4 regions of the Bradyrhizobium sp. LB14.3 genome follow, and region 1 is predicted to be linked to each of the others. Evidence: predicted binding sites of a transcription regulator. Region 1 holds the regulator's gene; each other region holds the start of a gene.
The links. Region 1 encodes PhoB, which activates phosphate uptake and scavenging genes when phosphate is short. Its sites were predicted from a motif close to TGTCATNNANCTGTCAT; they were not measured.
Positions count from the first base shown of each region.

Region 2: a site for PhoB is predicted at 1,432-1,448, ahead of ABIB00_RS05220 (RNA degradosome polyphosphate kinase). Genes of this name have one in related genera too.
Region 3: a site for PhoB is predicted at 1,140-1,156, ahead of phnF (phosphonate metabolism transcriptional regulator PhnF). Genes of this name have one in related genera too.
Region 4: a site for PhoB is predicted at 1,293-1,309, ahead of phnC (phosphonate ABC transporter ATP-binding protein). Genes of this name have one in related genera too.

Region 1 covers NZ_JBEPQT010000001.1:480,214-482,411, reverse strand. The annotation lists gene phoU (phosphate signaling complex protein PhoU) at 1-714, shown strand, start outside; gene phoB (phosphate regulon transcriptional regulator PhoB) at 730-1,440, shown strand; gene ABIB00_RS02240 (GcrA family cell cycle regulator) at 1,570-2,082, opposite strand.
Region 2 covers NZ_JBEPQT010000002.1:314,694-316,891, reverse strand. The annotation lists gene ABIB00_RS05220 (RNA degradosome polyphosphate kinase) at 1-1,358, opposite strand, end outside; gene ABIB00_RS05215 (P-loop NTPase family protein) at 1,487-2,164, opposite strand.
Region 3 covers NZ_JBEPQT010000004.1:201,504-203,701, forward strand. The annotation lists gene phnE (phosphonate ABC transporter, permease protein PhnE) at 1-345, shown strand, start outside; gene phnF (phosphonate metabolism transcriptional regulator PhnF) at 378-1,106, opposite strand; gene phnG (phosphonate C-P lyase system protein PhnG) at 1,226-1,690, shown strand; gene phnH (phosphonate C-P lyase system protein PhnH) at 1,695-2,198, shown strand, end outside.
Region 4 covers NZ_JBEPQT010000004.1:197,216-199,413, reverse strand. The annotation lists gene phnD (phosphonate ABC transporter substrate-binding protein) at 1-300, opposite strand, end outside; gene phnC (phosphonate ABC transporter ATP-binding protein) at 362-1,171, opposite strand; gene ABIB00_RS11050 (LbetaH domain-containing protein) at 1,355-2,041, shown strand; gene ABIB00_RS11045 (alpha-D-ribose 1-methylphosphonate 5-triphosphate diphosphatase) at 2,038-2,198, shown strand, end outside.

The DNA of each region.
Region 1 (2,198 bases):
GGTTCTGAACATACCGCAAAGGCCTTCGATACCGACCTCCAGGAACTCACCCGGCTGGTTGCCGAGATGGGCGGCATCGCCGAGCGCATGATCGTCGATTCCGTCGACGCGCTGATCCGCCGTGACGTTCCGCTCGGCCAGCGCGTCGTCACCATCGACACCGAGCTCGACGCGCTGCAGAAGCGCATCGAGGAGCGCGCCGTGCTCACTATCGCCCGCCGTCAGCCGATGGCGGTCGATCTGCGCGAGATCGTCGGCGCCATGCGCGTCGCGACCGATCTCGAGCGCATCGGCGACCTCGCCAAGAACATGGGCAAGCGTGTCGCGGCGCTGGAGACGGATTTCCATCCGCTCAAGCTGTTCCGCGGCCTGGAGCACATGACCGACCTCGTGCAGCAGCAGGTCAAGTCGGTGCTGGACGCTTATGCCGCACATGATTTGCCGGCGGCGATGGCGGTGTGGAAGGGCGACGAGGAAGTCGACGCCATCTGCACTTCGCTGTTCCGCGAGCTCCTCACCTACATGATGGAGGATCCGCGCAACATCTCGTTCTGCATCCATTTGATGTTCTGCGCCAAGAACATCGAGCGGATCGGCGATCACGCCACCAACATCGCCGAGACCGTCTTCTACATGATCGAGGGCCAGGCGATCACCGACAAGCGGCCGAAGGGCGATATGACGACCTTCGCCACCTCGATACCGAACACCTAGGGAGCAACGACCCAGATGGGCGCACGCATTATGGTGGTTGAGGACGAGGAAGCCCTGACCGAGCTTCTCCGCTACAACCTCGAAGGCGACGGCTATGACGTCGAGACGGTCATGCGCGGCGACGACGCCGACACCCGTCTCAAGGAGCACATTCCCGATTTGATCGTGCTCGACTGGATGCTGCCGGGCCTGTCAGGCATCGAATTGTGCCGGCGGCTTCGCACCCGTCCCGAGACCAAGCAGCTCCCGATCATCATGCTCACCGCGCGCGGCGAGGAAAGCGAGCGGGTGCGGGGTCTTGCGACCGGCGCCGACGATTACATCGTCAAGCCGTTCTCGGTGCCGGAGCTCCTGGCGCGCGTGAAGGGCCTGCTGCGGCGCGCAAGCCCCGAGCGGCTCGCCACCGTGCTCGCCTTTGGCGACATCGAGCTCGACCGCGACAAGCGCCGCGTGGCGCGCTCGGGCCGGCCGATCGATCTCGGCCCGACCGAATATCGCCTGCTGGAGTTCTTCCTGGAGCATCCGGGGCGGGTGTTCTCGCGCGAGCAACTGCTCGACAGCGTCTGGGGCCGCGACATCTACATCGACGAGCGTACCGTCGACGTGCATATCGGCCGCCTGCGCAAGCTGCTCAATCTCGGCCGCGAGCAGGACCCGATCCGCACCGTCCGCGGCGCCGGCTACGCGCTGGATGATCGTTTTGCCAAGGCGGAGCAGCAGGCGTAACTCGCTTCAAGCTCCGCCGTCGTTCCGGATCGACACGCGCTTTTGGCACGCTTGTCCGGGACGACATCAAGTGGGCCGAGGCGTCATCGTGTGACGGCGCCGCCCTTGCAGTCAGCTAAATCCGCTAGCTCAGCGCGGGCTCGGCTTCACCGGTGCGCGGCGCCGATCCGACGCCGGCTGATACGCGACGCGCGAGTGTTGTGCGCAATAGGGCAGGCCGGACAGCGCCTTGCCGCCGCAGAAGAAGAAGTCCGGGGTCGAGGGATCGCCGACCGGCCAGTGGCAGGTCGCCTCGTTCAGCTCGAGCAGCGTCAGCCGCTGGCTCATCGGCACCACGTTGTCGTAGGTGACCGGTTCGGCCTCCACTTCGACCTCGAAGGCCTGTGCCAGCGCGGTGTTGCCGCGCGAGATCGGGCGGGTCACCCGCATCATATGCTGCGCGGGGCGCGCCTTGCGCGGCCGGGGCGCTGCCGATGAAGGGCTCTTGGCGCGACCCGACAGGCCGAGCCTGTGCACTTTGCCGATCACGGCATTGCGGGTCACATTACCGAGCTCAGCCGCGATCTGGCTGGCCGAAAGTCCGGCCTCCCAGAGCTTTTTAAGCTGCTCGACGCGATCATCGGACCAGGTCAAAACTGTCATTGCACCCTTTCCCTCGCTGCCGGCCTGCCATCCTGGCGCCTCGCAGCGAATGCCTAAGCCTTTAAAAACCCGTGCCGCCAGAATCCCTTAAGGCTCGCCGGGCGTGACTAGAACGC
Region 2 (2,198 bases), on a different contig from region 1:
TTCGCGTGCGTCTTCAGTTCGAGGAAGCCATAGACGACCTGGACGCCGGCGCGTTCGAGATCGCGCGCCCAGCGGATGTTGGCCTCTTCGTCGAAGCGCGCCTTCAGCTCGATCAGCGCGGTGACGGATTTGCCGGCTTCGGCGGCTTCCACAAGCGCGCGCACGATCGGCGAGTTGCTGGAGGTGCGGTAGAGCGTCTGCTTGATGGCGACGACGTCGGGGTCGCGCGTCGCCTGCTGGAGAAACTGCACCACCACGTCGAAGGATTCGTAGGGATGATGGACGACGAGGTCCTTCTGCCGGATCGCCGCGAAGATGTCGCCGCCGTGCTCGCGCACGCGCTCGGGATGGCGCGGGACGTAAGGGGTGAATTCGAGATCGGGCCGGTCGAGGCGGGTGAGCTGCGAGAGCTCGTTCATGGCCAGTACGCCGTCGACCAGCAACACCTCGTCGTCGGCGGCCGATAGCGCATGCTGCACGAAGCTGCGCAGCTGCTCCGGCATCTTGGCGTCGATCTCGAGCCGGATCACCGACCCGCGGCGGCGGCGCTTCAGCGCGGTCTCGAATAGGCGGACGAGATCCTCGGCCTCTTCCTCGATCTCGAGCTCGGAGTCGCGGATGATGCGGAAAGCGCCCTGGCCTTGAAGATTGTAGCCGGGGAACAGGCGGTTGATGAACAGCGCGGTGGCCTGCTCCAGCGAGATCAGCCGGACGACCTTGCCGTCAGCCGGCAGGCGGATGAAGCGGTCGATCTTGCCGGGCATGCGGATCAGCGCGTTCATCTGCTTGCCGTCGGCGGCGCGCGTGAGTTGGAGCGCGATGGTGAAGCCGAGGCTCGGAATGAACGGGAAGGGGTGGGCCGGGTCGATCGCGAGCGGTGTCAGCAGCGGAAACACGTTGCTGAGGAAGTAGTCCTCGACCCAGGTTCGCTCCGCCTTGGTGACCTCCTTGCCCTCGACCAGAACGATGCCCTCGTTGGCCAACGTGCCGCGCAGGTCGCGCCAGATCGCCTGCTGGTCGGAGGCCAGTTGCGAGACGGTCCGGTTGATAAGCGCGAGCTGCTCGGACGGCGTCAGGCCATCGGGGCTGCGTTCGGCAATGCCCTCGCGCACCTGGGCCTTGATGCCGGCGACGCGGACCATGAAGAACTCGTCGAGATTATTCGCTGAAATCGACAGGAATCGCACCCGCTCCAGCATGGGGTGGCTGGCATTGACCGATTCCTCCAGGACGCGGCGGTTGAAGTGCAGCCAGGAGAGCTCGCGATTGATGAACCGCTCGGGGCTCGATGCGATCGCCGGATGGCCCTCGGCTTCCGGAGCTTTTTCTTTAACTTCAACAGCTTGCGCAGAGTCCATCAGAAATCGATCCATCCAGTTCGCCCAAATTTGCGACTTATGCGCAAAACCGTCGGGAGCTTGTGTTAGAGCGATGACGTTTCGATGACATTGATGTTCCGCTGCCGGGCCGCGTCAAGCCGCCTTGGTCAGACATCCCGCAAGAGCTCGGCGGCCAGGGCCCGGGTGACGGGACGGCCGAGGCGCAGGGCCTCGCTGTCCAGCAGCTCCACGGCCTGCCGGGCGGCGGCCGAGGACCGCTCCAGGCGGGTAGCGAGGTAGCTGACCACGCTCTCGTCCACGGCGAGCTGGCGGTCGGCGCAGAATTTGACGATCAGGCCGCGGAAGAGCTGGTCGTCAGGCGGCAGCAGCGCGATGACAGGCACGGCGCGCAGCCGCGAGCGCAGGTCGGGCAGCTCGATCTCGAGCGATGCCGGCATCTGGCGCCCGGTGAAGAGGACGTAGGCGTCGTCCTCGCGGGCCAGGTTCATCAGATGGAACAAGGCGCGCTCGTCAAATTCCCTGACCTTGGGATCCTCGACCACCAGCGCGCCGGTGACGAGCGCACCCGGGACGGCTTCGGCGGTCAGCGCATTGGCGGTGGTCGAACGGGCGCCCGAAGCCTCGGACCAGATCGCGGCGAGATGGCTCTTGCCGCTCCCTTCCGGGCCGGCCAGCCACATGATCCGGTTCGGCCATTCCGGCCAGGCGTCGATGAGGGCAACACCGGCGGCGTTGGCGGGGCCTTCGAGGAAATTGTCCCGGCTCAGGCTCTCCGCATGCGGAAGCGAAAACGCCAATTGTCGGGGATGAACGCGGCCTGGCACGCTTGCTTTGCTCCGTGCCGGCGTGCCGGCTTCG
Region 3 (2,198 bases), on a different contig from region 1:
CTGTTCTCGGAGGCGATCGAGGGCGCCGACCAGAAGCAGGTCGAAGGCATCCGCGCGTCCGGCGGCAGTGCGCTGCACGAGATCCGTTTCGGTTTGCTGCCGCAGGTCCTGCCGGTCATCGCCGGCCAGGTACTCTATTTCATCGAGTCGAACACGCGCTCGGCCACCATCATCGGCATCGTCGGCGCCGGCGGCATCGGGCTCCAGCTCGCTGAGCAAATCCGCGTGCTGGAATGGCAGAAGGTGTCGTTCCTGATCCTGATGATCCTGGTGGCAGTCGCCGCGATCGATTTCGTCTCAAGCAAGCTGCGCTTCGCCATCATCGGGCGAAGGGCGGTGGCTTAATCGCAGACACCGTAGCCTCCATTTCATGGTTGCTACGACTCCACCAGAAATTCCACCCGCTCGGCGGCGAAGCGCGAATGCTTGGTCACCAGCGGCTTGCCGTCGAGGTCGTGGTCGGTCGCGTCGACCACCAGGATCGGACGTCCCAGCGCCAGATCGAGCCGTGCGGCGTCGGTTGCGTCGACGATGCCGGCGGTGATGCGGGTCGCGCCGCGCCGATAGTCGCGGACGCCGTAATGCTCGAGCAGTTTCGTCATCGAGCGCGTCGCGGCGAATACATTGCCCGCCCCCGGAAACAATTCCGCCGACAGCCAGGTGGTGGAGACGCAGATCGGCGTGCGGTCGGCGAGGCGCATCGCTTCGATCCGCACCAGTGGTGCGCCGGCCTTCAATCCAAGTTCCCGCGCGAGTTCGCGGGTCGCGGCATCATCGGACGCCTCGATCAACCGGCCATGCGGTTCGCGGCCGTCCGCGCCGACGATCTCGGAGAAGCGGGTCCGCGAGCGCAGCGGATAGGCGAGCTTCTGCGCCTCGACATAGGTTCCGCTGCCACGCTCGGCCCGCACGATGCCGCGCTCGGCAAGCGCGGCCAGCGCGCGCCGCACTGTGTGGCGGTTCACGCGATAGGTTTCAGCGATCTCCATCTCGCCCGGCAGCTTGTCGCCGGCCACAAAGCGGCCGTCGGCGATGCCGCGCTCGATGCCGTCGGCAACGAGGCGCCACAACGCGACGCCCGAGGAGGCTGTGTCCTGAATGCTCATGTGGCCGGGAAGCTACTCCAGAAATCACGCCTTTGTCACGAAACAGTCATGGCGCTCCCGTATCAAGTTGTCTAGTATCATAGACAACTTGGATTCGGCAAATTCGGCAAACAAGTTCGGTGGATTTGGTGACCCAGCACAACAATCAGCAAGCCCGGCGCAAGGCCGCAATGGCCGTGCTGGCGCACGCGGAGGCGGGCGAGATCGCCGCTCGCCTCCGCGCTCTCGCCCTGCCGGCGCATCAGGATCTGCGCGCGCCGGAAAACGGCCTCGTCATGCTGCGGGGCCGGGTCGGCGGCGACGGTGCGCCGTTCAATCTCGGCGAAGCGACGGTGTCGCGCGCCGCGGTCAGGCTGGCGAGCGGCGAGGTCGGTTTCGGTTACACGCTCGGTCGCGACGGTGAGAAGGCGCGGCTGATCGCGCTGTGCGATGCGCTGGTGCAGTCCAGCGATTTCGGCGGCGCGGTGGAGCGGGAAATTATCGCGCCGTTGCGTGAGCAGCTTATGGTCAGGCGCAAGCAGGCGGCGGCCGAGACCGCCGCGACGAAGGTTGATTTCTACACCATGGTGCGCGGTGAAGGGTGAGATCATGACCACGATTGCGGAACTGCCGCCGGGGTTCGCTGACAAGGTGCTGTCGGCGCAATCGACCTTTCGTTCGGTCATGGACGCGATGGCGCGGCCGGGGTCGGTCCAGCGCATCGTGCCGACATCAGGAGCGCCTCATATCATGATGCGCGGCACCGCCGCGATCGCGCTGACGCTGTTCGACCACGACACGCCGCTCTGGCTCGATGCGCGCATGTCGGAAAGCACCGACGTGACAAAATGGCTGAAGTTCCACACCGGCGCGCCGGTGGTGCAGGATTCCTCGATCGCAGGCTTCGCGCTGATCAGCGACGGCGGAGCACTGCCTTCGCTCGAGCGCTTCGCGCTCGGCACCAGCGAATATCCGGATCGTTCGACCACATTGATCCTTCAGGTCGAGAGCCTGGACTCGGGGCGCAGCTTCGAGCTGCGCGGCCCCGGCATCGACGGTGTCGCGACGCTCCAGGCCTCGATCAGGCCGTTCGACCTGTTCGAGCGCCTGCGT
Region 4 (2,198 bases), on a different contig from region 1:
GACGCCGGTCAGGCGGGCGCGGGCGAACGAGGCCGAGCCATAGCTCGCGATATGGATGTTGCCGGCGCGCTGGCCTTCGATGACGGCGGCGTAGTCGTTGGCGATGCGCAGCGTGACCTTCACGCCCAGTTCCTTGGAAAGATAATTCATGAACGGCGCCCAGCGCTCGGTAACGCCCGAGGCGTTTTCCGCCGGAATGACCGCGAAGGTCAGTTCAGGATATTTGGCTTTCCAGTCGTCGGCGGAGGCTGAGGTCGTGAACGCGAGCGCGGCGGCGAGAACTAGTCTACGAGTGATCATGATAGCCTCTTCATCGGTTGGGGTCGGTTGACGCAAGAACTGAAAGCCAAACAGGCACGGCTCAGGCGGCGGCCGCCGTTCCAAGTGCCGGAACGCCCTGGAGCACCGGCGCGGGCATGCCGCCCATGATTTCGGCGGCTTCGAGATCGTAGAGCTCGCGCGCAACGTGATCGGTCAACTCAGCCGGCGCGCCGTCGAACACCACGCGACCCTGCGCCATGCCGATCAGGCGGTCGCAATAGCTGCGCGCCAGATCGAGCGAGTGAAGATTGCAGAGCACGGTGATGCCGAAATGCTTGTTGATGCGCAGCAGCGCATCCATCACGATCTTGGTATTGCGCGGGTCGAGCGAGGCGATCGGCTCGTCGGCGAGGATGATGTCGGGCTGCTGCACCAGCGCGCGGGCGATCGCCACGCGCTGCTGCTGGCCCCCGGAGAGCTGGTCGGCACGCTGGGCCGCGAGCGGGGCGATGTCGAACTGCTCGAGCGCGGACATCGCCAGCACCTTGTCCTGCTCGGGCCAGGTCTGCGTCAGGGAGCGCCAGGTCGGCATCGTCGCGAGTCGTCCCATCAGCACGTTGGTGAGCACGTCGAGCCGGCCGACCAGGTTGAACTGCTGGAAGATCATCGCGGAACGTGCCCGCCACTGCCGCAACGCCTTGCCGCGCAGCGCCGTGACGTCGATGCCGTCGAACAGGATGCGGCCCTGCGCCGGCGTCGCCAGGCGGTTGATGGTCCGCAGCAGGGTCGACTTGCCGGCGCCGGATCGCCCGATCACGCCGACGAAGCCGCCGGGGGAAACTTGAAACGAAGCGTCGTCCACCGCGGCTTTCACGCCGAAGCGACACGTCAGACCTTCAACCACCAGCATGCAGGGCTCCAGAGTAGCTTGGGCCCACCGCTAACGCCGGCGCTTGACACTTGTGTGACACGCGCGTTGCGGTGCGGCGATCCTACACACCTCATCGCCTGTTCATCCCCTGTCATCGCGTCGTCATGACATTGTCATCAAGCCGCTCGAAGAGAAATGCCCGCCCTCTCGTTCGGATGCAACATGGCCGCCAAAACTCTTTCGGTCCAGCCGACCATCGATCCCTCGGCCAGGCTGTACGACACCAGGCTTGGGGCCTACACCGAGGTCGGCGCGCGCACGATTTTGCACGACGTGACGATGGGCGATTACTCCTATGTCGTGAACGACGCCCAGATCACCTACACCACCATCGGAAAATTCTGCTCGATCGCGGCGATGACACGGATCAATCCGGGCAATCACCCGATGCACCGCGCCACGCAGGCGCACTTCACTTATCGTTCGAGCGCCTACTTCGAAGGCGAGAGCGACGATACGGAATTCTTCGACTGGCGGCGCCAGCATCACATCCATATCGGCCATGACGTCTGGATCGGCCATGGCGCGATCGTGCTGCCGGGCCGCAACATCGGCACCGGCGCGGTGATCGCGGCAGGCGCCATCGTCACCAAGGACGTGCCGGCCTACACCATCGTCGCCGGCAATCCGGCGCGCATCGTCCGCCGCCGGTTCTCGGAAGAGATCGCCGGGCGGCTCGCCAGGCTCGCCTGGTGGGACTGGGATCACGACAAATTGCGTGAAGCACTGCCCGATTTCCGCAAGCTCGGGATTGAAGATTTCCTCTCGACATATGAAGCACGGGGAAGTTCTCTCGACAGTTCTCTCGACAGTCCTCTTGGCAGCAACAAACGAAGCGCGGTCGCGTGACAGACATTTTCCTTGAAGGCGGCCGGACCTTGATCGGCTCCGAGCTCGTCGAGACTTCACTTCTCATATCCGGAACGGACATTGCGCAGCTCGACGCTTCTCGCGGCCGGACGCGGCTTGCGATCGACGCGCGCAACCTGCTGGTGCTGCCCGGCAT